Regions from separate parts of the Paenibacillus aurantiacus genome, predicted to be linked through region 1. Evidence: a T-box and tRNA genes for the amino acid it is inferred to sense, from the RefSeq annotation. Region 1 holds a T-box; the other regions hold tRNA genes.
What was found. A T-box is a leader RNA that pairs with one kind of tRNA and senses whether it is charged. The one in region 1 lies ahead of argS (arginine--tRNA ligase), so its partner is inferred to be a tRNA-Arg.
Positions count from the first base shown of each region.

Region 1 (10,374 bases):
CAGCATCTATTGTATCGTAATAACAGAAAAACAAACCCGATACAGGAGATGATGCAAGATGAAAACATTAGTCGTGGTCGTTCACCCGAATTTGGCCGACTCCCGCATTAACCGTACCTGGACCGAAGCGCTCGAACAGCAGCCGATCAGCGTGACGGTGCATAAGCTGTACGAGGTTTATCCCGACCGGACGATCGATGTTGCCCGCGAACAACAGCTGCTGGAGGCGCACGACCGCATCGTCTTCCAATTCCCGCTCTACTGGTACAGCTCGCCGCCGCTCCTCAAGCAATGGCTCGACGAAGTGTTCCTCTACGGCTGGGCATACGGAACGGACGGCGGCAAGCTGAAAGGCAAGCAGTTCGGCGTGGCCGTCTCCACGCATGGACCGGCATCGGGTTATGCGGCAGACGGAGCGAACCGCTTCACGCTGCGCGAGCTGCTCCGCCCGTTCGAAGCGACCGCCCACTATGTCGGCGCCTCGTACTTGCCGATCTTCTCGCTTAGCGACGTGGACCACGTGACAGAAGCGGAGTTAGCGGGGAACGCGAAGGACTATGTCAAATTCGTGACGAACGAGCACGTTACGGTTTAACGAAAGGACCAAAGCTGCCTGCCCGCTTCATGCGGTTCGGCAGCTTTTGGCTTGTTGCGGATAACATCGCATGGCAGGCGGGCATGTCCTTGCTTGTATTGCATGCACTCCCCCGCCAAGCTGCACCGAAGCGCGATGCTGTCATACGTTATCGCCTCATCATCATGCTAGGCGGGTGGTTCCTTATAAAGTCGGCACGCGCCGTCTACGGCTATGTTTCTCCTGCTTCTTCATCCAGCGGCTTCCAAGGCTTCATATGCACGATACGGTCCGCGATTCCTGCCACATGTGCTTCGCTGCTCACCGGGATGAGGACCGATGCGCCAGCTTCACGCACAAGCTTCACGAATTTGCGATTATAAGGACTGAGCAAGTAATCGATGCCGTAGGATTCGATCCAAGGCGCGCAATAGAGTTTTTTCTGAAACGCATAGCCGATCGCAAGCGACGCTCGCCAGCGTTCCCCGCTGTTGAATTCCAGCGGACGATGGATGCGGCCATTGGCGGGATCGCGCATCTCGGCGCCAGACAGTTCGAACAACTCGGCGATGTCACGCAGCGTTAGGCTGCTTCCGCTTTGGGCCAGCCCGATCTCGATCTGATCCGCAACCGTCTTCACGCGCCTTAACAACCGCGTCAGCGCGTTCGGGTACGTCCGAAATTTACGGTAAGGAAATTCTGCCACGCCTTCGCCCATATAACACGACATGCGCTTTAAGATGGTATTGTCGGCTGGTGTTCCATTCACTTCTATTGTGCTATATGAGATGTTTAAATTCTCCGTCAACATAGGCTCGCGCCCGGCAAGCAGCCAACTGAGGAGCCATCCTCCTGAACCGATCGACCCGACGAGCCCGTATATTGTGCCCGGCACGATGGTCAGATTGAAGTCTCGTATGCTATCGATCATCTGAAAGTCATGAAACATTCGGGGCGTGCCATTGGTGTTCAAACTGCGAATTGGGATTTCCAAAGCTGTCTCCCCCCTTCCTCGATTGAAGCAGCGCTGCTAACTGATGCCCGTTCATTCTTCGCCGTTGGACGCTCTTCTCACCATTCGCCCCTTAAATCTTCTCCGGCGCCGCCAGACCGATCAACGACAACCCATTCCCCAGCGTGATCTTCACTGCCCGCACGAGCGCCAAGCGTGCGTTCCGCACCCCCTCCTCCTCCGCCATGATGCGGCATTCGTGATAGAAGCGGTTGAACGTTTGGGATAAGTCGATCAAATAACGCGCGACGATGGACGGCTCTAACTTGTGCATCGCCAGCTCCACCTTCTCGCCGAACAGCGACAGCTCCTTCACCAACCGCACGGTCGCGTCGTTCATCGGCAGTCCGGTCAACGCGGCATTGCTTACGATTCCATTAACTACGGTCCCGTTCAGCGAGGCTGTATCGGATGCTCGCCCGTCTTCGCGACCAATCACCACTACCTCACCCGCGGCATCCCCGCCTTCGCTGCCGATCGGCGCCGCTCCATCCGCGGCTTGCCCGCTCGCGAGCCCCGCGGCCTTCGCCTTCGCCAGCACGCTGCACGCACGCGCATGCGTATACTGCACGTAAGGACCGCTTTCGCCATCGAAATTGAGCACATCCTCCCATTTGAAATCGATGTCCTTGATCCGGCCGGAGCTAAGGTCGTTGAAAATAATGGCGCCCACGCCGACCTGCCGCGCGGCCGCGTCGAGGTCCTCGATCGGCTGCGGGCGGGATTCCATAATTTCGCGTGTCTTGGCGATCGCCTGATTCAGCACGTCCTCAAGCTTCAGCACATTGCCCCTGCGCGTGGACAAGCTCGCCCCTTCAAGGCTAACCCGTCCGAATGGTACGTGCACGAGGTCCTTCGCCCAGTCGCGGCCCATCAGCTCGACGACCTTGAACCATTGCGCGAAATGCAAGTTCTGCGCGTAATCGGTCACATAGATTGCTTTGCAGAAATCGTATACTTCTTTGCGGTACAGCGCTGCTGTAATGTCGCGCGTATGGTAGAGCGAGCTGCCGTCCTTCTTCAACATGAGCGCAGGCGGCATGTCGTACGCTTCCAGCCGGACAAGCCAAGCGCCCCCGTCCTCTTCCAGCAGCGCCTTCTCTCGCAGCTCAGCGACGACCGCTTCCATTCGGTCATTATAGAAACTCTCCCCCGCGTATGAATCGAAGAACACGCCGAGCAGCTCGTAGATCCGCCTGAACTCCGCCAGGCTGATGTCGACGAACCAGCGCCACAGCGCGAGCGCGTCCCCGTCGCCCTGCTCCATCCGAACGAACCAGCTCCTCGCCTCGTCTTCCAGCGATGGATTGCCGTCGGCCTCTTCATGAAACTTCACGTACAGGCGCAGCAGCTCGTCAATGCCGTCTTGCTCGACGGTCTGCGCATCGCCCCACAGACGATACGCCACGATCAGCTTGCCGAATTGAGTGCCCCAATCGCCAAGATGGTTGATGCCTACGCAATCGTAGCCGAGAAACTTATGGATCCGGTAAAGCGCATTGCCAATGACCGTCGAGCGCAGATGGGCGATATGGAATGGCTTGGCGATATTCGGCGACGAATAGTCGATAACGACTCTCGCGCCATCACCAATATTTCGCGAACCGTACCGCGTCCCCTGCGCCAGCGCTTCTCCGATGACGGACACCGCGAACCGCGCGCTGTCCAAGTAGAAGTTCAAATATCCGGAGACAGCCTCTATCCGTTCGACCTCGCCTAGATTGATCCGCGATTTCAGCTCCTCGGCGATCGCCTGCGGCGGCTTACGCAGCAGCTTGCTCAGCTTGAAGCATGGCAGCGACAGGTCCCCCATCTCCGGATTCGGCGGATATTCGATCAAACCCTCAATATTCGCCGCGTCAACGTTTTCGAGCAAATTCGTTATTTCCCGCGCAATAATGGCTTTGTACTTCCTCATGCTCCGCACTCCCCTTGTTCGATTAAACGCAAAAAAGGCCTCGTCTCCTAAGAGACGAGAGCCTGATGGATCCCGCGGTGCCACTCTAAGTGCCGTTCCCTATGGCACGGCCGCTCGATCGGGATAACGGCCCTTGACCGGATTCGCCTACGGCCGCGGCGCGGCGGTCGGCGAATCATCTCCCGGGTCCGCTTCCTCCTGGCGTGCGTACCGGCTTCCACCAACCCGGCTCGCTAAGACTGCACATCGCGGAGTACTCTCCCGTTCTTCAATGATACGGCTATCAACTTGGAGACTAAATTATCACAAAATTCACACATTAGCAATATGGATTTACTCCGTTAGGCTATCGCGCGATAGATCACGTACCCTTCCGCCGCATACGAAAGGCCGGCTGCTCCTCGGCAGCCGGCCCCTCCATCAAGCGTGCTTCCGCTTGTAATACGTAATGCCCAGCGCCAACGCCAGCACGGAACCCTTCACGATGTCCATCGCATAATACGGTACAGACAACATGACCAGTCCGTTCGATAGAATCCCGATGAGCACCGCGCCGACGAACGTGCCGAAGGCGTTCGGCTTGCCCGCCCCGAAGACGGAGAACCCGATGAACGCCGCCGCGACCGCATCCATCAGATAAGGCGCGCCCGCATTCACTTCCGCCGTCATAACCCGCGCCGCGAGCACGATGCCCCCAACGCCCGCGAACACCGCGGAGAGCAGATACGCAGCCAACCGATACCGTTTCACCGCGATGCCCGACAGCTTCGCCGCTTCCGGATTGCCGCCGATCATATACATGTAGCGGCCGTGCTTCGTGAAGTTCAAGAAGATATGCACCGCCACGACGACGACCAGCATGATAATGATGATCCACGGCACAGAACCGAGCTTCGAGAAGGCATCCGGAATGAGGCCTGTCGCGAAGTCGCCGCTTGGCATCACCATATTCTCCGAGATTGTCGCGCCCTTCGTATACGTCATCGCCACGCCTTGAATGACGAACATCGTCGCGAGCGTCATGAGCATGTCCTGAATGTTGAAGCTGGTCACCAAGAAGGCATTCAGAAGGCCGATCACGAGACAGACGACGATCGCGACCGCGATGCCGACGAACAGGTTCTGCCCGTGCCAGACGAACATCGAGATGACGACCGCGTTGGCCAGCGTCGCCGCGGAGCCGACCGACAGATCGAAGCCGCCGACGGCGAGCGAGACCGTCAGACCGATCGCGATAATCGTGACGATGGAGATGGAACGCAAAATATTGATAATATTAGACCCGTTCAGGAAGCCGTCCGCCATTGTGCCAAACACCGCCACCAGCACGAGGATCGTAAGGAGCGTCCCGTATTTGTATAACAACTCGACCGCGCCCAACGCGCGTTTTTCGCGAAGCCCATCCGCTGTTTTCATCTCGCCATGCCTCCCGTGCTGTAGAGCAAAATTTCTTCCTCGGTTGTATCCGTCGTCACCAGCTCCTTGCGGATGGCGCCGTCGTACATGACGTACATGCGATCCGTCAGTCCGAGCATCTCGGTCAGCTCGCTGGACGCGTACAGCACGCATTTGCCCTGTGCCGCAAGTCCCGCCACCAGCTCGTAGATGTCGCGTTTCGCCCCGACGTCCACCCCTTTGGTCGGCTCGTCGAATATGTACACGTCGGCATCTGCCAGCAGCCACTTGCCGATCGCCACCTTCTGCTGATTGCCGCCGGAGAGGTTGCGCACGAGCGCCCGCTCGCTCGGCGTCTTGATGCCCAGGCTGGCGATCATATCCGCCGACGCGGCCTTCTCCTTCTTACGGCTCAGCCATGTGCCGCCCGACGTCAATCGCGACAGCACCGCGGCCGTCAGATTGTTCCCGACCGATTCGCCGACGAAGACGCCTTCGCGCCGGCGTTCCTCCGGCACGAGTGCCAGCCCCCCGCGCACCGCATCATGAGGCGAACCGACCCGCAGCTTCCGTCCGCGCACGTAGATGTCGCCCGTCGCCGACGAAGACGCGCCGAACAGCGCTCGGCATAGCTCGGTCTTGCCCGCGCCGACAAGACCAGCCAGGCCGACGATTTCGCCCGATCGAACCGTTAGACTCACGCCGTTCACCTTACCCGGATCCGCGATATTCCTCGCTTCGAAGCCGACATCCCCGATCGCACGCGCCACCTGCGGGAACTGCCCGTCCATCTTCGCCCCGAGCATATGCTCGACGACCCGCTGCTGCGGAATATTGGCGATCTCATCGCGCACGACGAGCTTCCCGTCGCGCATGATCGTAATATCCTCGCAGATCTCGTACAGCTCCGGCAGCCGGTGGGAGATGAAAATGACGCCGACCCCCTCGGACTTCAACAACCTCACGAGCTTGAACAGCTGCGCGGTCTCGGCTTGGCTCAGCGGCGCGGTCGGCTCGTCCAGCACGAGGAAGCGGCATTCCAGCGTCATGGACCGGGCGATCAGCACCATCTGCTTCTCCGCAAGCGTCAGCTCCTGCACGAGCTTGCGTGTCGGCACCTGCACGTTCATCCGCTTAAGCACGGCCTCCGCCGACCGGTGCAGCTCGCCCCAGTTGATCCATTGGCGGCCCTTCATATCGTGGACTACGCGCTCGAGCATAATATTCTCCGCCACGGTCAAGTTGGGAATAAGGGCCGTATCCACCTCTTGATACACGATCTGGACGCCATGCCGCTTCGCGTCCTTCGGCTCGCGGATTGCCGCCTCCTCGCCATCTATCCGTATCGTGCCGGTATAATGCCCATAAGCGCCGGCAAGCACCTTCATTAGCGTCGATTTGCCGGCGCCGTTCGCCCCGATCAGGGCGTGAGCCCGGCCGCCATCGGCCGTGAAATCCACTTCGCTCAGCGCCTGCACCCCCGGGAAGGCGATCGAAATCCGTCTCATCTCAAGTCTTGCGGCCTGCTTCTTCACCTGTCTCGCCCTCCCCTATAAACAGGATAGAGCGCCCCTATCCATGAAGAATAGGAGCGCTTCTTAAGTTCAGTCCCGCTTCCGGGACCTATCGTTCAATTACTTGGCGTTCGCGTCTTTCAGCGCCTTCATCCAGTCTTCTTCGAAAGCTGTCGACTGGCCCCAGCCCGGAATAATGTCCGCCAGCGAGACCATGTTCACCGGCTCGGCGGATTCCGCAAGCTTCGCCTGCTCGATGTTCGCCGCTTCCAGGTCGTAAGTAGCCGGCGTCTCTTCGCCCGCGATCTTCTTCGCCAACAGGCGCAGGTCGACCGCGCCGATCATCTTCGGATCGACCGCCGCCGTGGACACCCACGGGCTGTTCTCTTCTTGCATCAGCTGCAGGTCGGCGTTGGAGACGTCGATGCCGTAAATTTTGATCTCCGTGCGTCCCGCTTCGACCAACGCGCGCGCCGCGCCGGTCGCGAAGGCGTCCCATGTCGCGAAAATGGCGTCGATCTCGCCTTTCGGGTGCTTCGCCAGCATCGCCGTGACGGCGTTCTGCGTCTCGACCGACGTGTTCGCCGTCGCTACGCCGAACCGCTCCACTTCTTTAATGCCCGGGTTCTTGGCGAGCACGTCCTGGTACACCGTATTGCGGCGCACCATCGGCGGGAAGCCGTCTACCCACAGGTAGACGATCTTCGCATCCGTGCCCTGCTCCTTCACCAGCTGGTCGAGCGCGAACTGCGCCAGCGCCTCGTCCTTCTGGCTCGTTAGCGTCACGCCTTCCACGTTCGCCAGATCGGCGTTCGAGTCGAATGCGACGACCTGCTTGCCTTTCTCGCGTAGCTTCTTCACCGCTTCGACCGTCGCCGGGTCGTCGCCGTGCGAGATGATGACGCCGTCATAGTCGCTGTCCGCCGCTTGCTCCAGCGCATCAAGGAATTTGGCCGTGTCGCCGTTCGCCGCGAACGTATCGACTTTAAAGCCGAGCGCCTCGCCCTCTTGCTTCGCGCCTGCCAGGAACTGCACCGTATGATCGTCTCCGCCGATTTTGCGAATGACTTTCACTTTAATCTCTTTATCTTTGATCGCAGCCGGCAAATTCGCGATTTCCGCCGTTGCTCCTGCCGCCGCCTCGCCTCTGCCGCCTTTATTGCCATTGTTGCCGCCGTTCTGCTGGCCGCAGCCGGAGATGACAATGACCGCCGCGAGCATAAGCCCGATCAGCCCCCGAAACTTCTTGTTCATACTAGAACCCTCCCATACCATTGCTTCTATGTAATACTAATACTAGTAATCCTATAGGATATATTTTAATGCGTCAATAACCTAAAGCTTTAATCGGCATGTCCGACGGCAAAGTTTAGAGAAATTACACAATTTCGAAAAATGACGATCATCAAACACCCGAAGACGCGCTCGGTCTCCCGTAGTGCGAAAGCGCGACAATGGCAGCTAGCTCGATGCGCGTAACGATCATGTCCAGACCATAATGCTGACTGTCCTCGCCTTTGACGTTCAACCAAAAAAAGAAGGGGTTGCCCCCTTCTAAACGGTCCTTCATTATGACGTCAGATGCTGATGTTGATATGCTCCAAGTTACCCGCGCGCCTCACTCAGCGCCTCAATCCCAAGCGCCAGCGAACCGCTCAAGCCCGCGTTGTTGCCGAGCCCTGGCGGTACAATGTAAGTATCGATCTGATCCAATATCGCGGCCGCGCTCACGTAACCGTTCAAGTTCCTTTTGACCTCGGCGCGGATAAGCGGGAATAGGTGCTGCTGCTGCATGACCCCGCCGCCTAGAATGACTTTCTTCGGCGACAATAGCAGAATCGTGCCGGTCACCGCCTGCGCGATATAGAACGCCTCGATTCCCCAAGCCGGATGGTCCGCTGGCAGCTCGTTACCTTTCGCCTTCCAGCGGCGCTCGATCGCCGGACCTGCCGCCATCCCTTCCAGACAATCGCCATGGTACGGGCAGCAGCCGGCGAAGTCGTCCTCGGGATGTCTGCGGGTGAGGACATGCCCGCCTTCCGGATGCACAAGCCCATGCACAAGTTTTCCTTCCGCATAGACGCCAACGCCAACGCCGGTTCCGACCGTGTAATAGACGCAGCTGTCCAGTCCCTTGGCCGCCCCCCATCTCGCTTCGCCGAGCGCCGCCGCGTTGACATCGGTATCCCAGCCGTATGGGACCGCGAACTCCCGCTTTAGCATCCCGACCAAATCAAAGCCCGACCAGCCCGGCTTGGGCGTCGTCGTGACATGTCCATAGGTCGGACTCGTCTTGTCGATATCGATCGGACCGAAGGAGCCAATGCCAATCGCCTCTACACCCTTGTCTCGAAAATATTCGATGACGTTCGCCATCGTAAGCTCTGGCCGCTCTGTCGGAAAACTTACGCGATCCTCGATCGTTCCATGTTCATCGCCAATGCCGCAGACGAATTTCGTGCCTCCCGCTTCTATCGCGCCAATACGCATTCCCATTGCCTCCTTTGTAGCCAGACCGCTCGATAGGGTTGTCCCGCGATCCATTGCTTCCTCTATATTACACGTCTTGGTCTCCATCTGGAATTGCAGCGTTTACCAATAGTTGCGACAAAAAAATCCCTCCGGACATTCAGTCCGAAGGGATCTTCATCGTGCGCGGCTAGCCGTTCACGAGCAGCGACTTGGATTCCATCGTCCGCAGCAGCATGACGGCCGCTTCGGCGCGGGAAGCAAGGCCGCCGCCGTTGAGGGCGTTCTGCGCGCCTTTCATCAAGCCGGTCTCCGCCGCATAGGCGACAGCCGTCCGTGCCCAACTAGGGATACGATCGCCATCCGCGAACCCGGCCAAGATCCGATCCGCCCGCCCTGCTGTCTGCGAGAGGTCGGCGCCGGTTGCGCGCGCGAACATGACCGCGAGTTCTTCGCGGGTAATCGAATCATTGGGCCTGAACTCGCCGCCGGCGCCTTCGATGATACCGAGCGCTTGCGCTTGGCGGACAGCGTCCGCATACCAGGCGTTCGCGTCGACATCGGAGAAGGTTGCAGCAGGATTCGCCGACAAGCGCCCCAAGGCATGCGCCAGCGTGACCATCATCTTGGCCGCTTCCGCGCGCGTGACTTGACGGTTCGGCTTAAATTCGCCCCCGCCGACGCCGTCCGTCATGCCGCGGCTCGCCAACACTTCGACATCCGCGCGGCTCCAATGTCCGTTCAGGTCGCTGAAACGAGGCTCGGCTGCCAGGACCGCGTAGGTACCCAGATTCGAGACGGTAACCGTTACGGTGCCGTTGTTCTTCCGAACAAGTCCGCCGATCAGCTTCCATTGTCCGTTCGGGAGCTGACCGTAAATGGCCAATTTCCGTGGATCAATACCGGCTGCCTGCTGCTTGTTGTACGAGAGCGTAATCTCGATCGGCTTGGAAGGCGCCGCCCCGGTCAGCTCGTAAGCCTCGGACGCTTGCTTCAGCACTGTTCCCGAGAGCGAGCCTACCGGCTTCTGCTTCGCGGCGATTGCCGACTCGGCGGAATAAGCGTAGGCCGGTACGCGAACGACGAGCTGCCCATCCAGCAGTTCATACGTTCCGCCGTTCGGTCCGGTCGAGATGGAGCCGGTTCCGGCATCCGGCTGTTGGCCATTGCCATTGCCGCCCGGTACGCCGCCGCCAGGAGTACCCCCTCCCGAGGTCCCGCCGCCACCGCCACCGCCAGATCCTCCGCCAGCGGACGTCGTTTGCTCCGTCACCTTCACGCCCGTCGAAGCATTGCCTTCGGAATCGACGGCGGTCAGCGTGATTTCATACTTCGTATTGCTCTTCAGGCCGGTAATCGCGTACGATTGCTTGCCTTTCTCCACCGTGGCCGAACCTTGCTGTTCCGCCGCGCCTTCCTCGCGCCATGTAATCCGAATATGCAGCAGATCGGCGAACGTTGGATCGGTCCACGTCAGCTTGAGTTTGTCGAG
Region 1 covers NZ_JBHMDO010000042.1:24,134-34,507, forward strand. Annotated here, with positions in the region: gene ACFFSY_RS25765 (NAD(P)H-dependent oxidoreductase) at 59-595, shown strand; gene ACFFSY_RS25770 (ABC transporter ATP-binding protein) at 807-1,568, opposite strand; gene argS (arginine--tRNA ligase) at 1,660-3,504, opposite strand; T-box leader at 3,552-3,782, opposite strand; gene ACFFSY_RS25780 (ABC transporter permease) at 3,925-4,920, opposite strand; gene ACFFSY_RS25785 (sugar ABC transporter ATP-binding protein) at 4,917-6,407, opposite strand; gene ACFFSY_RS25790 (sugar ABC transporter substrate-binding protein) at 6,534-7,667, opposite strand; gene ACFFSY_RS25795 (ROK family protein) at 8,019-8,903, opposite strand; gene ACFFSY_RS25800 (fibronectin type III domain-containing protein) at 9,073-10,374, opposite strand, start outside.

Region 2 (10,374 bases), on a different contig from region 1:
CGCTTCCGCGCGTCCGATGCACACGCGCCGTATACGCCGTTGTATTATAACACTCCCATGCCTTGATTTCCATGTGCGCGTATGCTATTATCTTGTCATTGACTGCGCGGGTGTAGTTCAATGGTAGAACGCCAGCTTCCCAAGCTTGAGGCGAGGGTTCGATTCCCTTCACCCGCTTCATATCGACTTACCCGAAGAAGCCTTGATTAATCAAGGCTTCTTTTTTCATTTCCTCAACCGCCATTTTGTGCAAGAACTCCTCATACTATTTCCAACAACTCCATAACTAAACGGACGACAACTCGATAATTGTCGGAAACGAACAACGAACCTGCGGCACGTCCATTGCAAGGATAACCTTACAGTCTGTTTAGAGAAACACCGACTTGTGATTAATGCGAATCAAAAGATATGCCCAGTTTCATGGATCGACAACTTTAACCTTTATTTCTCCAATCTATCTAGCCCATTTTTTAGCAAGTCGATAGTAACTTTGTCCTTTTCCATTAGGACAAGAGAATGAATCAATATCATTATTTTGTAATATTATTGTAATTAAATTACGACTCCAAGACCATTTACCAAATTCAGGAATTCGATTTATTATACAGATGTTACCATATTTTAACCAAAAAGGAGAATCCAAGTTTATGAAAAAGAAAAAGCTGCTCATCTCCGCAGTCGCGGCAGTCTCCGTACTGGGATCCGCGCAATCCGCATTCGCGATCTCGGGCATCGCCGACACTCTGACTAACCCCATCCCATTAGGTCTCGGCTCTAATTATTCCAGCTATGTGGACTACATGGACGGGGACTGGTTCTCCTACACGAACACGACCAGCTCGAACGTAAGCATCATCTACGGCGTCTATCCGAATTCTTACAGTTCAGGGGCCAATTTCGATGTTACCGCGCTTCTTCAAGACCCGTCCGGCAACTACATTCCGATCGGTACCTTATCCGACAATGGCGCAGGCTACGGAGATTACGGCACAGGCTCGCTGGCGCCGGGATTCAAAATCATTTGGCGCGTGTTCGGACACTCCGGCAGCGATTACGGATCGAGCAAGCCATATACGGCTTATGTCAGCCGGAACTAATTCGCAATGCACATAAATGTGGGCCGCTGCGATCGCAGCGGCCCATTCGTCTTTTGCCTACTTAGAGCAAAATCGATATTCCATTTTCCAATTTCCCGATTTTCTTGCGAATATCCGGCGTCTTTACCGCCTTCAGCAGCGCCAGCATGCCTTTCAGTACGACCGGCTGCGACTCGTTCTTGTCCAGCTCTGCCGATAATACGTCCAGCGTCGATTGCAGCTCGTCGGCGTCGTCCGCCGGGTCCAGCAAGCCCGCCGCAGCTACAGCTTCTCGGAGCGACTGAATCTCGGCAAGAAGCTCTGCCTTACCGGTCTGCCGACCGCGAACGGACGCAAGCCAACCCTCCAGCACGCCCGGAACGATAATCGGTTCGCCTTCACCCTTGCTTAGATCCTCAGCCATCGCATCCAGACGCGCGACGATGTAATCCGCCAACCGCTCGGGATCGATCCGCTGCTGCTCGAACACGACGAGCGCCAGAAACCCTTCAGTTATCGACTGGAAGACGATCGTCAGATCGAGCGCGTAAGCATTCGCTCGCTCTCCGTATGTCTTGAGAATCAATTCATGCGTCATGACCAGACCTTGTCGGCGGGTACTCAACATCAACTCGTGCAGCTCGTCATGCACTTCGAAACGTTCGCGAAGGAGCATGGAGAAGAACGCTTGATGCTCTTCGTACATGCGGTATCCGGTCAGTACGTGGCGACGGAGCAAATCGCGGGGAGTCAAGTCTTCCCGGCTGTTCAGCGCCGAATATTCCGCCATAATGCGATCGAGATAATCTTTAATAATAAATTGAAGGAGGTCGCTCTTGGATTTGAAATAAAAGTAGAGCGATCCCTTCGCGATGCCGAGCACGTCCGCAATGTCCTGGATAGACGTGCCCCTGTAGCCCTTCTCCGAGAAACATTGAACCGCCGCCCGGATTATCTGCTGTTTCTTGCCTTCCAACTGTAAGGCACCTGCTTTCGGGCCAACCGCTTAGTGCGTCGCTTCGCGCACCTCGTGGTCGGCAGGTTGTCTTCTGAACCGTGCCAGGAATTCGTATACCACCGGCACGATAAGCAGCGTCAGCAGCGTCGAGCTGATGAGACCGCCGATTACCGTAACGCCCAGTCCTTTGGAAATCAAACCGCCGCTGCCGCCTTCAAAGCCGAGGACGAGCGGTAGCAGCGCACCGACCGTCGCAAGCGCGGTCATCAAGATCGGACGCAGACGCGTACCGGCCGCTTCAATCAGCGCTTCGCGCGTCGTCAAACCTTCTTTCTCCATATGCAGAACGCGGTCGAGCAAGACGATTGCATTCGTGACGACGATACCGATCAGCATCAGCATCCCCATCATCGCTGTTGCGCTTATCGTTTCGCCAGCCAGGAACAACCCTACCAACGCGCCAATGATCGTGAATGGCAGCGAGAACAGGATGGCGAACGGCGTAATCGCGCCGCCGAACGTGATGACGAGCAGCAAGTACACGATCGCAATCGCTGCAGCCATAGCGAGCCCAAGCTGCGTGAACGTCTCGTTGATTTGTTCCGTGACGCCACCGAAATCGACCGATACAGTCGGTGGCAAATCGAGCTTATCCACCGCTTCCTGCAAGCTCGTCGAGACACTGCCGACGTCTTTACCCGTCGCTTCCGCCGAAACTTCCACGTACAGTTTGCCATCCATGCGCGTAACCGAGTTGGCAGACGTGCCCTCTTCGACCTTCACCACGTCTTTCAGCGGCACCGATATGCCTAGTGGCGATTGGATCGTCTCATTCTCGATATCCGAGATCGTCGAGTACGTTTTCTTGTCCACCTGAATGTATACGTTGTAAACTTTACCGTCCTCTTGAACGGTCGTCAATACAGGGGTTTCCCGGACAGGCGCAAGCTTCATCGCGATTTGTCCCGCGGTCAGGCCGAGCTTACTCAGCTTCTCCTGGTCAGCGACGAGCGTATATTGCTCGTACTGTTTGGAGAGCGACGTCTCGACTTTCTCCAGCGATCCGTTCTTCTCCATGATCTGCTGGATTTGCTCAACGACCGGCTTGATTTCATCGAACGATTCACCGTAGACGTTCAAGCTAATCTTGCTGCCGCCCATACCGCCGGAGAAGTCCATCTCGCCCCATTTGCCAGTCGGTTCGATCTTGGTTAAGTCTTCGACAAGCTTATTCTTCACATCGCCGAAGTTCTTGGTGTCATCTTCGTACTGGACATAGAACAGCGCATTCTTGTTCGGTCCGAAACTCATCGGGCTTTGGCCGCCGACCGAATATTGCAGGTTCCTCATGCCCTCTTGGCCCATGATCAGCTTCTCAGCCTCGAGTGCGGTCTGTTCCACATCCGAGATCAGCTTGCCAGGACCCGGGGAGTAGGTGATCATTGCATATTTCTCTTCTTCCTCCGGCAAGAAGCTGGACCCGATGTACGGGACAAGGAAGAAGCTTGCGACGAGCAGCGCAACCGCCCCGATGAACGTAATCAGCTTGTGGTTCAGCGACCAGTTCAAAATTTTGCGGTAGCGAAGGCCAAGCGCGCCAGGCTTCTCTTCGTGCGTCTGGTTCGCCTTCAGCCCTTTGCGGAACATCATATGCGTCATCATCGGCACGATCGTGATCGCGACGAGCAGTGACGCAAGCAGCGCGAACACCATCGTCAACGCGAATGGCATAAACATCTCGCCGATCGGTCCGCTTACAGTGCCTAGCGGCAGGAAGACCGCGATCGTGACGAGCGTCGAAGACAGAATTGGGATAAACATCTCCCGCGTGGCTTCGGTAATGAGTTCCTTCCCGCGCAGCCGCTCGCCGCGCAGCGACATCCGCCGGTAGTTATTCTCGATGACGACGATCGAGTCGTCGACAACCCTGCCGATAGCAACGGTCATGGCGCCGAGCGTCATGATGTTAAGCGTAATGTCCAGCTGCTGCAGAATGAGCAGCGCGATGACGAGCGACAACGGAATCGAAACGACCGAAATAATCGTCGTTCGGATATTGCGCAGGAACAGCAGGATGACGATAACTGCAAACAGCGCGCCGAACAATGCTTTGTCGATCATCGTCGTAACCGACTGCTCGATCGGCTTGCCTTGGTCAAGCAATACGACTGTGTTGATGTCTTTATGTTCGGCCTTGAATGCCTCGGCCTTATCTTTCACGGCATTGACCACGTCGACCGTGTTCGCGTCGGAGGCCTTTGTGGCATTGATGCCGATCGAAAGCTCGCCGTTCGTTCGGGAAATCGATTCGGCTTTGTTAACCATCTCGATCGTTGCGATATCGGAGAGCTTCACAGTTGGGATCCCTGCCGCAGCTCCGGCTTGCGTCTGCGCACCAGTCCCACCGACACCAGCTGCACCTACGCCAGGGCCAGTTCCTGCGCCCGCGGCACCTCCCGCGCTAGATGGAATGGCGGGTATCGCGATATTGCGCAGCTGCTCAAGCGTGGCGACATTGCCGTCCACAACGACCGTTTTCTCGGTCTTGTCCAATTCGAACAAGCCAAGCGGCACTTTCATGGCGGAAGCCTGCACAATGCCTTTCACGGTGTCCTCGCTTAAGCCGAGCTGCGCCATTTTTTCTTTATTGAACGTGAGCTGCGCTTCTTTGACGTTCTGCCCGGAGATAGCAACCGAGCCGATGCCATCGATGCCTTCAAGAGAAGGCGTAAGCTCCGTCTCGACCAGCTTCGTGACTTCCTCCAAGCTGCGTTCTTTGGAGGAGATGCTCAGCGAGACGACCGGAAAATCGTTCAGACTGATCTTGGAAATCTGCGTATCCTGAGCCCCAGACGGCGCTTCGAATCCATTGATCGCATCGCGGAGCTCGCTCTCCGCTTCCTTCATATCTTTGTCGTATCCATACTGAATCGTAATGATGGATACATTCTCGCTCGAGGTCGAATTGACGGCGTCGACGCCGTTCAAATTCTGAATGCGCTGCTCGAGCGGTACCGTAATCTGATCGGCCACTTCTTCCGGCGCCGCGCCGGGAAATACGGTGTTAACGGTCAGAATCGGGACGTTAATGTTAGGGATCGTCTCTTGCTTCATGCTCGTGCCAGCATACAGTCCGGCAACGACGACGATGATCGTCATGAGCCATAAAGCGAATTTGTTATTCAACGAAAATCGGATAATGCCCTTCACTTTCCCACTCCTTGTCTTTGTTCTCTTTGACTTGCCTTCCCGGCCCCCGTCATTTGAACGCCGGTCATTCTATCACAAATATTATTTGACCGATGTTCAAAAGTCAATTGATTGAACGGTCAGTCACAAATATTACATACGTCAGTACGCCCATATTCTTAAATTGTGCCATCCGTCTGTGTACAATTCTATTTTTCGTCACATTCAGATTTTTTTTCGTGAAATGCAGAAATATTGGTTGCAAGTTCCTAAAACAATATGGTATATTAATATCCGTTGTCCCGGTAGCTCAGTTGGATAGAGCATGCGCCTTCTAAGCGCACGGTCGGGGGTTCGAATCCCTTCCGGGACGCCATTCCCTATTCAAACAAAACTCCTCATGACTCGTCATGAGGAGTTTTTTGCATTAGCTTCTTTCATCTTCCACAAACAGCCTGCCATCGCGAATGAGCTTACCCATACGCCAATGGCGATATAAGAAAAAGAGATAAGCCCCCGCGAAGATTAGCGGCGTCATGATTCCGCTCCGAACGACTAAATCATCGCGGAACAGCGCCCCGTCACGGCCATCCGACTTCACCTGCATCGTATGATTCCAGCCCTTGATCAGCGCTCCCCGCTCGGCCGTCGAGAACCGCCTAGCCGAACGATCAATCGTAGCAATCGTGATCCAATGCCCGCCGAGCGGAATGCATCCGAGCAGCCACATCGAAAGGGCATACGTCTCCCCAACCACCCACTGCCGCGGGAGTCCGCCGTGGTCGCGACTCCGAAATACCATAAGCGGCGCGGATACCAGCCGGAATGTCCCGGTATCCGCTACTTGCTCCCACATCAATGCCGGATCGCACGGCAATCTGGATTCCATCGTGAATTTCACGCTTCCACCTACATCCACCAAGTTGTCGCAACGCCGGCGATCAACGCCAGTCCCGTCAACATCCACGCCGGCATTTTCCACAAGACCAACAAGCCGTAAGCCACCAACACAACGCATAAATCAAACCTATCATGTACGGCCCCTGTAAACACGGGATCATACAGAGCGGCAAGCAGAATGCCTACGACCGCTGCGTTAATCCCTTTCAATACCGCCTGAAGGCGTTGCTGCCTACGGATTCGGCTCCAGAACGGCAGTGTCCCGCCCACTAGAAGAAATGAGGGGAAGAACATCGCTAAGACCGCGACGATCGAGCCCACCCAACCGGCAGCCGCCATGCCGATATATGCGGACAACGTAAACAGCGGCCCAGGGACGGCTTGCGCAGCGCCGTATCCGGCCATGAACTGTTCGCCGCTCATCCAGGCCTGCTCCGCCACCGCCGGCTCCAGCATCGGCAGCACCACATGCCCGCCGCCGAACACAAGCGCGCCAGCGCGATAGAAGTTGGCGGCAAGATGGAGCCACGCGCTGTCAGCCAGCGCGGCAGCAGCCGGCAGACCGAACAACAGCACCAGCAAAAGGCCAAGCAGCCAAACGGCCGATCGCGCCCCTACCGGCGAGGCCAATGGATTCATCGCATTCGCGTCCGGATCAGCTCGTCTGAACAGCAGCATACCAACACCAGCTGCGCCGGCAAGGATAACAAGCTGAGCCCAAGACGCCGGCCATAGTAGCGACAATGCAGCAGCAGCAAGCGCGATCGATCCGGTCTTCCGCTCCGACGCAAGCGTGAGCGCCATGCCCTGCACGGCCTGAGCCACGACCGCAACCGCCACGAGCAGAAGCCACTTCGCCCATTCGCCTCCGGCCAGGTCCGTCGCCCCCATCGCATATGCAAGCGCGGCAAGCGCCAGCGCGGACGGAAGCGTGAAGCCTGCCCATGCGGCGATACCGCCCAGCCACCCGGCGCGCAGCATGCCGATTGCGATGCCGACTTGACTGCTGGCAGGCCCGGGAAGCAGCTGGCATAACGATACGATCTCGGCATAGGTCTGGTCATTCAACCATCGTCGTTTCTCTACGTATTCAGCGCGAAAATACCCAAGGTGAGCGACGGGCCCGCCGAACGAAGTAAGTCCAAGGCGCAGCGCTGCTCGAAATACTTCCCACACCGCATCCCGACGCGGCTTGGCAAGGTCAATATCGTGATCCACTTTGCATTCTCTCCTCGCCGATTCGAAGCCCGGACTAACTCGCCCAGGGCTTCGACCGATCGTACCACCTGTCCAGTTTGCCGTAAAGTAAAGAAATCGTAAATAAGAGCCGTCTGCTTATATTGGCAATTCTTGTCCTCGGGCATCTACAAAACCTCGCTTCACCTGCAGCGGTCTTGCCCGTTCAAGCAGACCGATGATCGACGAGGCCGTCGCGGAAGGATCGCCCGGCGCTTGTTCACCGCCCATATCCGTGCGGATCCAACCCGGATGAATGGCGAGCACCTGGAACCCTTGCGGACCCAGCTCCATCCGAAGTTTCTCTGTGAAGTAGGTAAGCGCCGACTTCGAAAGGCCATATGGATAATCTCCGGCATACACCGATGCGTACGCGCCTGCCTCGGACGATATGTTCAATATCGAAGGCATCTTAGCTCCGCGAAGCAGCGGCATCAGCGCTTGCGCGATGAGTACGGGGCCGACGAGATTGGTCGTTAAGGAAGCGCTTAGCGCGTCCGGATCGAGCGATTCGATTCCATCCTCCCGCCCAAGCAGAATCGCAGCGTTGTTCACTATCCCATCAAGCGTCTCTTCGCGAGAAGCAAGGACGCCGGCGAACGAGGCAATCGACTCCCGGCTAGCGACGTTCAGCTCGATCGGAATAATTCGGTCTCTCACTTGCGGATCCAGTTCCCCATATCGGCTCGCATCCCCCATATTCCGAATGCCCGCATATACCGTGTGTCCGCGCATGGCCGCGGCCGCCGCAAGCTCGAAGCCAAGTCCTCGGCTTGCGCCTGTGATCGCGATTTTCATCCCCAACTCCTCCTGACGTTACAATATTCCTTCTATAGTATAGCGCTTTCATTCGTAATTTTCTAATGCACCGATCACCTTGGGATGGTTATATCAAAGCCCCAGCGGTTATATGACTTTGAATACCAATGCGTAAAATGCGCGCGAACTCGAAATGCTATGGCATTGAAAGGAGTGTTTGGCAATGACCGAACAAAACCAGAAGCAACCCGTTCCGCAACCGGCGGACGGCCCGCAGCGCCCGACAACGCTTCCGCCTCAGCACCAGAATCAGCAGCCCGGAATAGAGTCCGAGATGACGCCAAGACCGCTCTTCGACTCCTCCGCGTACTTGGCGGCAGGCAAACTTAAAGGGAAAGCAGCCATCATCACTGGCGGCGACAGCGGCATTGGACGAGCCGTGGCGATCGCCTATGCGAAAGAAGGCGCCAACGTCGCGATCGTGTATTTGAACGAACACGGCGATGCGGAAGAGACGAAGCGCCTCGTCGAGGAAAAAGGCGTCCAATGTCTGCTCATTCCTGGCGATATTGGCGACCCCGCTTTCGCCAAACAAGCCGTAGCGAAGACGGTCCAGCAGTTCGGCAAGCTCGATATCGTCGTCAACAACGCGGCTGAACAGCACCCGCAGCAGAAGCTTGAGCAAATCACGCCCGAACAGCTCGAACGCACGTTCCGCACGAACGTATTTGGCATGTTCTATATCACGCAGGCAGCAATCCCGCATTTGCAGGCGGGAGCTTCTATTATTAATACCGCTTCCATCACCGCGTACAAGGGCAACCCGACGCTGCTTGATTACTCGTCAACGAAAGGCGCGGTCGTGTCGTTCACCCGTGCGCTGTCCCAGAACGTCGCCACGCAAGGGATCCGCGTCAATGCGGTAGCGCCTGGCCCGATTTGGACGCCGCTCATCCCGTCGACGTTCGACGAGCAGCAAGTCGCCAAATTCGGCGCCGACACCCCGCTCGGACGCGTCGGACAACCGGACGAACTTGCTCCGGCGTATGTTTACCTCGGCTGCGGCGACTCGTCCTATATGAGCGGACAAGTCATTCATATTAACGGCGGAGAAGTCGTCAACGGGTAAGCGGCGGATACCTGAGCGTTATCGAAACTCCAGTATATGCGAAATGAATACCGAGCGGCATGGTAACATGGCGCCGAAACAGGCAAAAGAGCCACCTTTTAGGATGGCTCTTTTGGTTTTTCAGCCGAAGCTCGCGCCGTATCTCGCGGCCCCAAAGAAACGGCAATAGTGCGTAATGCGCATTCGCCGCCTTCCTATCCTCCGCATTCAAATTAAACTCCCGTCGCAAAACGCCCTGCAATGCCTAATTGGGCGATTGATTCTTTCACTCCAGCTGTCGACAGCACCTGTTCTTCGAACGCTTCGCGCTGTCCCCAGTCCGTCTTCATGGACGCCGCCTCGAACAGGCCGACGCTCACGTCTTCATATGCGAGATGATTGCTGTTATCGAACCAGTCGATATCACGCGACGCATCGTTATGCACGATCGCGTTCATCTCGAACTCGCGTTCGTCGTCGGCCGACGGTCCGAAAAAGGCAAGGAGACCGCCCGTACCGTACGCTTCCGTGTCGACTTCCACCAGCGCGGAGCGCGCGCCATCCCTGTCAACCGCGCCTCTGACGCGTGCGCCCTTGACCTGGAGCGTTTCAATCATGACAGATAACCTTCATTCACCTTGAACAAACCCATTTTGGCAATATGCACGCGGGTTTCGGGGGTTCCCAGGTCGTACAGCAGCTTGTAAATCTGGACAAGTATCGAATCGACTCCGTCGCTCAAATGATCTGTATCCGCGGAGCCGTAAGGGTGCTTGTGAAAATGGACCACCTCTGCTTCGTCCTCCGTCGCCAGATCGTCGAACAGTTCCTCCAGGCGGTCAAGTTCGTCCTCGTTCGCGCGGATCTCCAGCTCGAAGGACGCTACCTCGGGGTCTTCCAGCACGGAGCCCGCCTGAACGGATACATAATAAGTCTTGCGCTCCAGCGCCCGGTCCGCGTGCGGCATCACCGCTTCCTCGTCTCGGACATTATCCTCCTGACGGTCGTACATCGTCTTCCACGCTCCTCTATGCCTGGCATCTTCATCCTTGATTAGCATCCCCCGGGGGACAGACATTTTATCCTTTTTTGTCGCATACCCATTCTAATACCGCTGTTTCTAACGCCCATTTCCAAGGCAGAAG
Region 2 covers NZ_JBHMDO010000024.1:163,971-174,344, forward strand. Annotated here, with positions in the region: tRNA gene ACFFSY_RS15205 (tRNA-Gly) at 107-177, shown strand; gene ACFFSY_RS15210 (hypothetical protein) at 651-1,100, shown strand; gene ACFFSY_RS15215 (TetR/AcrR family transcriptional regulator) at 1,162-2,055, opposite strand; gene ACFFSY_RS15220 (efflux RND transporter permease subunit) at 2,086-5,247, opposite strand; tRNA gene ACFFSY_RS15225 (tRNA-Arg) at 5,526-5,602, shown strand; gene ACFFSY_RS15230 (Rv1443c family protein) at 5,654-6,127, opposite strand; gene chrA (chromate efflux transporter) at 6,136-7,344, opposite strand; gene ACFFSY_RS15240 (SDR family NAD(P)-dependent oxidoreductase) at 7,462-8,160, opposite strand; gene ACFFSY_RS15245 (SDR family oxidoreductase) at 8,345-9,250, shown strand; gene ACFFSY_RS15250 (hypothetical protein) at 9,463-9,846, opposite strand; gene ACFFSY_RS15255 (hypothetical protein) at 9,843-10,241, opposite strand.
Region 2: it has a tRNA-Arg gene. The T-box ahead of argS (arginine--tRNA ligase) is inferred to sense a tRNA for this amino acid. The anticodon was not compared.

Region 3 (10,374 bases), on a different contig from region 1:
ACGCGCATAGCCATGCCGTTCAGTTTGCCTTTCAGCTCAGGCAGTACCAGGGATACCGCTTTAGCAGCGCCCGTGGACGAAGGAATGATGTTCTCAGCAGCTGCGCGAGCACGGCGCAGGTCTTTGTGAGGAACGTCGAGAACGGATTGGTCGTTCGTGTACGAGTGAACAGTCGTCATCATGCCTTTAACGATGCCGAACTTGTCGTTCAGGACTTTCGCGAATGGCGCCAGGCAGTTCGTCGTGCAAGAAGCGTTGGAGATAACCGTGTGAGCGGATGGATCGTATTTGGCTTCGTTTACGCCCATAACAACGGTGATGTCTTCGTTCGTAGCTGGAGCGGAGATGATAACTTTCTTCGCGCCGCCTTTCAGGTGAAGCTCGGCTTTTTCTTTCGCCGTGAAGATACCCGTCGATTCAACGACGATCTCTGCGCCTACGGATGCCCAAGGAAGGTTCTCTGGGTTACGCTCAGCGAATACTTTGATTTCTTTGCCGTTTACGATCAAGGCGCCTTCTTTAGCTTCTACGGTGCCTTCGAATTTGCCGTGCGTCGTGTCATATTTGAGCAGGTGAGCCAGCGTGTTCGTGTCTGTCAGGTCGTTGACTGCAACGATCTCTACGTTCGGGTTGTTGAAAGATGCGCGGAATACGTTGCGGCCGATACGGCCAAATCCGTTAATACCTACTTTTACCATGTTAGTTCTGCCTCCTAAAGGTAATTTTCAATATATCTCAAGACCTCGTGCAAGCACTGCCTTGCGGCTTTGCTCGCGTCGGTCAAGATCACGTATTGCTATTCGAAGCTTCCCGGTCGAGCAGCGCGGCGATCTCTAGCGCGGCCGCCTCATCGGTGACGAGCACATCGTCGTGCCCGAATTGCATAATCGCGGCAATTGCTTCGCCCTTGCTGCGTCCGCCAGCGATCGCAATGACCACTTCGGTCGCCATGATGTCTTCGAGCCGCAGTCCAATAGTAGGCATGCGGTGTACGACGGTGCCGGTCCGGTCGAAATAATACCCGAACGCCTCGGCGTGCGCCCCTTCCGATTGCAAAGCCTCGAAGAAGGTCGCGTCCAGCCGTCGTCTGCGTGCCATGACCATAGCGTCCCCGATGCCGTGTACGACAATGCGGGCGCTTCGGATGACATCCACGATTTCTCGCACGTTCGGTTCCTGCATGAGCGTCGTGTACGCTTCTTCGCCCAGATGATCCGGTACGTGCAGCAGCCGGTATTGCGCTCCCGTCCGTTTGGCCATCGTAGAAGCCAGCGTATTCGCCTGATAGTCCATGCTTTCGCCGAGTCCGCCTCGTGCAGGCACGAACCAATTACCTTTCAGCGGCGTCTGCGTCGTCAGCTGATTGGCTACTTGCGCAAGTGTCGTGCCGCCAGTGATCGCGACGACGTCGTCTTTCTCCATATACTTGCGCAGCACGGCGCATCCGGCTAAGCCAAGCTCGCGTTTGGTATGCCGCGAAGTATCGGAATCGCCAGGCACAATCACGACCTGCTTCAATCCATACCGGGTGCGAATGCGTTCCTCCAGATCAGACAAGCCGAACATCTGCTGATAGTGCGGCTCCATCTCGTCCAGAAGTTTCTTACCCTCTTCTGTAATGCGCATACCGCCTGCCTCGATCTGAAGCAGTCCTTGCGATTTCAGAAAATCGGTCTCGGCCCGTAATACCCGCTCCGTCATCTCGAGCGAGGCTGCCAGCGTGCGGCGTCCGATCATATCAGAGAGCATCACCTGGCGGAGGATGAGATAACGCTTCTTCATCACAACGAGCAGATCCGGCAGGAGCTTCTGTTGTATTTCGATGAGAGACTGCATGCTGCTCACATCCACTCCATTATTGCCGAATTGGGCCCCAAACTAACAGGGACACGAAGCGTCCCACCTGTTCATTTTAAGTCCCACCTTTATTGTACTCCAATCCTCTAGGAGGAGCAAGTTGGGTTTTCCAAATGAAACCGGTTACCGGTGCCCTTTTGCATATTTTTTTCTTTTTGAAGCTACTTGCATTTTCGTTTTGTTTGGGTTACAATGAATCTCGCTATCGCTTATTGAATACGCGCCCGTGGTCCAATGGATATGACGTAGGCCTCCGGAGCCTGAGATCGAGGTTCGATCCCTCGCGGGCGCGCCATCTAACTTCACAACTGAACGAATAACGCAGCAACAACCGGCCATGGCCGGTTTTTTTGTTTTTATAGTCTGACCATTTTTGACTTTTGCGAAGCAATCCGGTATGATGAGCTTACGCTAACATAGCCTGCCCCGGATCGGGTTTTAAACCCGCGGGCCGAGGCAATACTTGATAACCATTAAGGAGGGACTTGGACATGAATTTCGTACCTATGGTCATTGAGCAAAGCAACCGCGGCGAACGCGCCTACGACATTTACTCCCGTCTGTTAAAGGATCGCATCGTCTTCCTCGGCACGCCGGTGAACGACGTCGTCGCCAACTCCATCATCGCGCAATTGCTTTTTCTGGCGGCGGATGATCCGGAGAAAGACATTTCGCTTTACATCAACAGTCCTGGCGGTTCAGTCTCCGCAGGTCTCGCCATATTCGATACGATGCAGTTCATCAAGCCGGATGTCTCCACGATCTGCGTCGGACTCGCTGCTTCCATGGGCGCATTCCTGCTGGCCGCTGGCGCCAAAGGTAAACGTTTTGCCCTTCCGAACAGCGAAGTCATGATTCACCAGCCGCTCGGCGGCGCGCAAGGACAGGCAAGCGATATCGAGATCCGCGCCAAACATATCCTCAAGACCCGCGACACGCTCAACCGGATCTTGTCCGAGCGTACGGGACAGCCGCTGGAGAAAATCGAGCGCGATACGGACCGCGACTATTTCATGAGCGCAGCAGAAGCAGCCAACTACGGCCTCGTCGATAAGGTCATCGAGAAACTGTAACACTCCTCATATTCATAAAGACCCGGCAGCTCGCATGCCGGGTCTTTATTTATTCTCCAGACACGAAATCCTCTTATTATCACAGAAGCTTCGCGTTGTCAAGAAATATTCAATGCTCCGAATTCATGACCACGCCAAGCCGCTTTCATGATACGATGTACTAAATCATTCCAATTACACCTTACGTTAGGGCATATCAAATTTTATTTTATGGAGTTGCTTTCGTTATGAATCGATCACAATCTGCCGCAAGTGTTCGCTCCTTTCTTCGTCACGAGAGTGAAGATCCTGCGTTTTATGAATCTTATCCTCCTGCGTTCGGCGTCTCCTTCATCCGGGAATCGGACAATTCGCCGTCCGAGCCGAATATTTATTTGCCCATGCAAGACAAATCGATGCTGCTTCGCCCGCTTAGCGATACGCACCTCTTAGAGGTCTATCACGAAGCCAAAGCGATGCGTCTGTCGCACGAATTCATCGCCCTCATCGAACAAGCGCTTGAACAGCGCGGCATCTCGCTTATCGACAACGACAACAATTAACCGCGCGACTTCACTTCCTACGAGAACCGGTCGTCATACAAGCCCAGAGAAAAAGGCAGCTGCCGTCACCGGCAGCTGCCTTTTTCTTATTGCATATCGTAGGAAACGGTCACGCTCGTGCCGATCGTGATCTCGCCGGTCTGCACGGAGCTTCCGCCCGCCATGTCGGCCGTGGATTCCGCCATGAGCTTCGCCGTTTGGAAGATCGGCACGCTCGCGACGTTCCCCTGCGTAATGTTGACCACTTGTTTCACCGCGCGGCCGCCGGCTTTCGCGAGCACGTCGGCTTTGCGCTTCGCCTGGGCCATCGCCTTCTCCATGGCCTGCAGTTCGTATTGCTCTTGATTCTCCACATCGAACCGGATCCCGTCAATGCGGTTGGCCCCAGCGGTCGATAAGTTATCCAGCAGCGCGCCGATGCCGTCGAGTTTGCGACTCGTAATCTCGATACTGTGCGTCGCGGTGTACCCGATAATTTTGCTCGTGCCGTCCTTCTCATTGTACTGATACTGCGGCTGAACATAGAAGCCCGTCGTCTTCACGTCTTTCTTATCCAACTTGTAGGTCGTGAAGAGCAGCTTCTCGATCGAAGCGAATTGGGCCGCGTTCTTCGCCTGCGCTTCCTTGGCCGTCGCCGCTTTCGTCTCCACCCCGACATTCATGTATGCCACATCCGGCGCGACCTTAATCTCGCCCTTACCCTCTACCGTAATCAGTCCCCGCTCTACGCTCACCGTCTCCGCCGCCTTTACGAAGGGGGTTGGACCGCCGGCCCCGATTATCGTTCCGAACCCGATCGCCACCGCGAGCGCGGGCACCAATAGCAGCATCGGCCGCTTTTTCCCTTTGCTTGTCTTACTCTGCTGCTCCGTCTGTCCGTCATGCGTGAATCGTGTCATCGCATCCCAACACCCTTCTTCTTGGTTTGTGACTACTAAACGTATTCGCTGCCCGAATTGTTGCACGTCCTTAAGCATTTCCGCTTCGACGGTGAATCAACAGCCTGCTTATGACGGATATGCCCGTTCCGCAGCCTCAAGAGGTGCGCCTCCCAGCACGCGCGAAACTAAAAAAAGCCCCCTTCCGGGAGCTCTTCCTTTGGTCCATTATTGGTTCTCCAGTTCTTCCTTGCTGACCAGGTTCACTAAAGCGGTTACAGCTTGATCGGCGTCCGATCCTTCCGCGCTGATTGTCACCTCGGTACCGGAGCTGATGGCCAGGCTCATAATACCCATAATCGATTTCGCGTTCACTTTCTTATCGTCCTTCTCTACGAAGACTTCGGACGAGAACTTGTTCGCTTCCTGAACGAAAAGCGCGGCCGGTCTTGCGTGGAGACCTGTTTTCAGACGAACGACAACCGGGTGCCTTGTCATCAAAACCTTACCCCCTATACGAAATTCAATCGTGCGATTCACGAGTGCAAAACGTCATTTTAATCAACATTATATCACTTTTGTTGCGCAAGCACTAGCCTTGCACTTAGCCATTCCGTAACTTTTCCGCAATCTCGTCGATTTTGCGCAGCCGATGGTTGACGCCGGACTTGCTCACCTTGCCCTTAAGCATCTCCCCGACTTCCTTCAAGTTCATGTCCGGATGCATGAGACGGATTTCGGCAACTTCTCGCAGCTTATCGGGCAGGCTATCGAGGCCGACTTGTTTCTGCAGCAGCTTTATATTATCGATTTGACGCACGGCGGCGCCGATCGTCTTATTCAAATTCGCCGTCTCGCAGTTGACGATGCGATTGACGGAATTGCGCATGTCGCGCATAATGCGGACGTCCTCGAACTTAAAGAGCGCCTGATGCGCGCCGATAATGTTCAAAAGCTCGATAATTTTCTCGCCCTCTTTCATGTAGAAGATAAAGCCTTTCTTCCGCTCGATGCATCTAGCGTTCAAGTCGAACTTGTTGGCCAGTTCTACGAGCGCCTGGCAATGCTCTTCATACATGCAGGCGATCTCCAGATGATAAGAGGAACCCTCCGGATTGTTGACCGATCCGCCAGCGAGGAACGCCCCGCGCAAATAAGATCGTTTGCAGCACGATTTGCGGAGCATCTCCTTGTCTATGCCCTGATTGAACATGAAACCTTCGGAGACGATACGCAGCTCGCTTAGAATCTCTTGCACGTTGACCGGGATGCGGACAATGTAGACATTGTTTTTCTTTAGCCGCATCTTCTTGCGCACGAGCAGTTCGGTATGTACCGCAAACTGTTTTTTGATCAGCGAATAGATTCGCCTTGCGATTGCGGCGTTCTCTGTCGAGATATCGAGTATGACTTTGCGATTGGAGAGTTGAACGGAGCCGTTCATTCGAATGAGCGCGGACAGTTCCGCCTTTTCGCAGCACGGATCGGCTTCAATCATCGTCAATTCTTTCTTCGTTTGCGCTGCAAAAGACATCGTTGTTCACCTCTTTCGATTCATCCAATCTTCGACAAGCTGATAAATATGGTGACTCAGCCGCGCCGCGTCGTGCCGCAAATACGTGCGGAACAGCACAAGCCGGTCGGCAATGACCTTGTAGCCTCGGCTCTGGACTTCCTCCAGATCCAAATGGACGGCCTTGGCGCCTTTCTCGGCGTAACGTTCTTGCACCTGCGGCGGAATTTCGCCGTTGTTCACGATGACATAGTCGAACAGATGCTTGCCGATATGGGCATGCACCGCGTCGAGATGATCCCCGACCGAATAATCGTCCGTCTCGCCCGGTTGCGTCATGACGTTGCAGACGAACATCTTGACCGCATCCGATTCGACGATCGCTTCAGCTAACTTCGGCACGAGCAGGTTCGGTATAATGCTCGTATATAGACTTCCCGGTCCAATCAGGATGGCATCCGCTTCCCGAATCGCTTCGACCGCTTCTTCCAGCGGCTCGACCTCTGCCGGCTCGATGAATACCCGCTTGATCGCTTGCCCCGCCTTCGGGATGTTCGATTCCCCCGTTACAATGGAGCCATCCTCCATCTCGGCGTGCAGCACGATCGCTTGCCCCGCCGCCGGAAGCACGCGCCCCCGAACGGCCAATACCCGGCTTAATTCCCGGACGCCCGTCACGAAATCGCCCGAGATTTCCGTCATCGCCGCCAGCATGAGATTGCCTAGACTATGTCCGGCAAGCCCCGCTCCTGTATTGAACCGGTATTGCAGCATCTGGGCGAGCAATGGTTCGACGTCCGCAAGGGCGATGAGCACGTTGCGGATATCGCCGGGCGGCGGCATTTGGAGCTCGCTGCGCAGGATGCCCGAGCTGCCCCCGTCGTCCGCCACCGTCACGATGGCGGTAATATCAAGCGGCTTCTCCTTCAATCCCCTCAGCATAACGGAGAGCCCCGTACCGCCGCCGATGACGACAATACGGGGAAGTCGTTCTTCTGGTGTCGTGCGTTTCTGCTTCATCCGTTCACCTCTAGTGCCGATCGCGTTCCGCATCGCGGTGGCTGACCCGGATCGTCTCGGTATCGCTTGCGCCCAGCATGCGGCCCAAGTATTCGGCGATCGCGACCGAGCGATGTTTGCCGCCCGTGCAGCCGATCCCGATGACGACCTGGCTCTTGCCTTCTTTGCGGTATTGCGGAATAAGGAATTGCAGCATATCGAGCAGCTTTGTCAGGAATGTTTGCGTCTCCGGCCACTTCATGACGTAGTCGTACACTTCAGGATCCTGGCCCGTGTTCGGGCGCAGCTGCTCGACGTAATGGGGATTCGGAAGAAAACGAACGTCGTAAATCAAGTCCGCGTCAATCGGGATGCCGTACTTGAACCCGAACGAGGTAACATTGACCGAAATCGAGCTTTGGTCCACGTTCGTGAATCGCGACATGATCCGGTCCTTCAACTGCAGCGGCTTCAAGCTGCTCGTGTCGATCACCTGCGTCGCCCAGCCCTTCAAATCTTCCAGCAGGCGGCGTTCATGCTGAATGCCTTCCAGCGGAAGCCCTTCGGGAGCAAGCGGGTGGCGCCGGCGGCTTTCCTTATAGCGCTGCACGAGCACGCTATCCGTCGCGTCGAGAAACAGAATCTCGTACCCGATCGTGTAGTGGTCCTTCAAATAATTCAGCGACTCCGATAACGCCGTGAAAAACTCCCGTCCACGCAGGTCGATGACCAGCGCGACCTTGCCGATTTTGCCGTTCGACTGCTCGATCAGCTCGGCGAATTTCGGGATCAGCACCGGAGGTAAATTGTCGACGCAGAAAAAACCGAGATCCTCGAGGCTCTGCACCGCGATCGTTTTGCCCGCGCCCGACATCCCTGTGATGATGACCAGTTTCGCCATCGCCGTTCCCGTTTCCATCGCCGGTTCCTCCTACCCAAATCGAAAATAACGCCGTCCGGCGCCGAAGCGCCGAACCGTAGGCGTCTTATGTGAAAGCAAGCTCTGCTCGTTGATCGTCAGACCTGCTTCAATTACGAACGAATAATAAGTCCTGCCGCGCCGACGACGCCTGCGTTGTTGCCCAGTACGGCCGGCACGATTTCCACGCCTTCTGCGACGATATCCGGCGTTGCCTTTTGGAAGGCCTCACGGATCTGCTCGAACAAGAACTCGCCTGCCTTGGAAACGCCGCCGCCCACAATGAAACGCTGAGGGTTCAGCACGACCGCGACTTGCGCCATGGACTTGCCCAAGTAGTACGCTGCGCGCGTCACGATGCGGGCTGCCACTTCGTCGCCTGCCTTCGCCGCGTCCACGACATCCTTGGCCATAATGTTCGGCACGAACGACAGGGACGTCCGGTCGCCGCGTTCTACCGCGTCCTTCGCCATGCGGATGATGCCCGTCGCGGACGATACGGTCTCCAAGCAGCCCATTTTGCCGCAGCCGCATTGAATCGCTTCCAGGTCCGGCACGATGGACATATGGCCGAGCTCGCCCGCCATGCCCGCGAAGCCCTCCACGATTTTGCCGCCGATGATGATGCCGCCGCCAACGCCCGTACCGAGCGTGTAGCAGACGCAGTGATCCACGCCGCGACCCGCGCCGGCCCAAGCTTCGCCAAGCGCCGCAACGTTCGCGTCATTGTTGACGAGCACCTTCTTGCCAAGCTTCTCTTCGAGAATCGCCTTCAGCGGTACGTTGCGGAAGCCGAGATTCGGGGAAAATTTAATGATGCCGTTCGGAATATCGAGAAAACCGGCGGTACCGACGCCGACGCCCTCCACTTGTTCCCAGCTGTACGGAGATTGCTCGACGATGAGCCGCGCGTAGGAAGCGATATTGTTGCACGCCACTTCCGTGCCTTTATCGGCCTCCGTCGGTCCTTCGTACGTATGAAGCAGTGCGCCGTTCAAATCGCAAATCCCTACTTTGACGGAAGTGCCGCCGATATCTACGCCAACAACAATTTTCTCAGACATGAATAAAGCCACCTCTACAATAATGGTTGGGTTGCTGCTGTTCCCACTATAAGTGACGCCAAAGGAGGCGGTCAAGACTCTCTAGCAGGAGCGGCGCGTTGACGCGAAACGACGCTGCCTGGATCAGATCCGGCAGCGTCCCTTCAGTTGGCGTCCGGCGATGCGGCCGCCTTAACCTTGCTTGAATTACAACGACTGACTCCAATCATGAACCGCGTGTCCTTCGAGGAACTTCTCGCAATCGAGCGCCGCCATACAGCCGCTGCCCGCCGCGGTGACCGCCTGTCTGTACTTGTTGTCTTGCACGTCGCCGCAGGCAAAGATGCCCGGGATACTCGTCTCGCTCGTGCCCGGCTTCGTGATCAGATAGCCGGTCTCGTCGACCTCCAGCTGGCCGCCAAGGAACTTCGTGTTCGGCGTGTGGCCGATCGCCACGAAGATGCCGTTCGTCTCCAGTACTTCCTCTTCGCCGCTCGCGTTGTTGCGAACCTTAAGTCCCGTGACGCCCATCGGGCCGGCCACGACTTCCAGCGGCGTGCGGTTAAGCGCCCAGCTGATCTTGCCGTTCTCGCGTGCCCGATCCTGCATGATCTTCGAGGCGCGCATCTCCTCGCGGCGGTGTACCAGAACCACTTCCGATGCGAATCGCGTCAGGAAATTCGCCTCCTCCATCGCCGAGTCGCCGCCCCCGACGACGATAATCTTCTTCCCTCGGAAGAAGAAACCATCGCACGTCGCGCAGGTGCTCACGCCGCGGCCGACATTCTCGCGCTCGTTCGGGATGCCCAGGTACTTCGCCGACGCCCCCGTCGAGATGATGAGCGTCTCTGCCTGCAATTCGCCTTGTCCTTCCACCTGCAGGGTGAATGGACGCTTCGACGTATCGACCGAGTTGACCCAGCCGGTGCGGAACTCCGCGCCGAAGCGCTCCGCTTGCTTGCGCATGTTCGCCATGAGATCAGGACCCATGATCCCTTCCGGGAACCCTGGGAAGTTCTCCACTTCCGTCGTCGTCGTCAATTGGCCGCCGGGCTCGGGACCTTCAATGACCAGCGGGTTCATGTTCGCCCGCGCCAAGTAGATCGCTGCCGTCAATCCGGCTGGACCAGTACCGATAATAATCGCCTTGTACATTCGAGAATGCCTCCTTTGCTATCCAACCTGCGCCCGCCATGGCCGGGGCCTGCACGCATGAACATCGCGAATGCCCAACGCGTTGCTTATGCTTCGCCTTTGGTGTCCAAGGCAGGGAAGATCATTTTCATTTTTTCCTTAATCCCGCAAATTTCATCAATACGCTTGGCGCATTTGCTTACCGTTGCGATCGACGTTCCGTAACGCTCCGACACTTCGTGGTACGAAATCGTCCGCCGGTGCATCTTCGCCGTCAAATATTCCAGCGCGGCCGCCCATCCTTCAACCTTACCCAGCTTGGGCGCATCCGGATACACGCGGGAGAGAAAATCGATCCACAGCGTCAGCAAGTCGTGCTGCTGAACCAGATCGTATTGCTTGTTCATCCGTCCGAG
Region 3 covers NZ_JBHMDO010000008.1:20,834-31,207, reverse strand. Annotated here, with positions in the region: gene gap (type I glyceraldehyde-3-phosphate dehydrogenase) at 1-698, opposite strand, end outside; gene ACFFSY_RS03395 (sugar-binding transcriptional regulator) at 787-1,836, opposite strand; tRNA gene ACFFSY_RS03390 (tRNA-Arg) at 2,078-2,152, shown strand; gene clpP (ATP-dependent Clp endopeptidase proteolytic subunit ClpP) at 2,349-2,930, shown strand; gene ACFFSY_RS03380 (sporulation histidine kinase inhibitor Sda) at 3,158-3,472, shown strand; gene ACFFSY_RS03375 (SIMPL domain-containing protein) at 3,559-4,371, opposite strand; gene ACFFSY_RS03370 (HPr family phosphocarrier protein) at 4,579-4,848, opposite strand; gene whiA (DNA-binding protein WhiA) at 4,955-5,884, opposite strand; gene mgfK (gluconeogenesis morphogenetic factor MgfK) at 5,891-6,883, opposite strand; gene rapZ (RNase adapter RapZ) at 6,894-7,781, opposite strand; gene ACFFSY_RS03350 (ROK family glucokinase) at 7,895-8,845, opposite strand; gene trxB (thioredoxin-disulfide reductase) at 9,032-9,979, opposite strand; gene ACFFSY_RS03340 (tetratricopeptide repeat protein) at 10,066-10,374, opposite strand, start outside.
Region 3: it has a tRNA-Arg gene. The T-box ahead of argS (arginine--tRNA ligase) is inferred to sense a tRNA for this amino acid. The anticodon was not compared.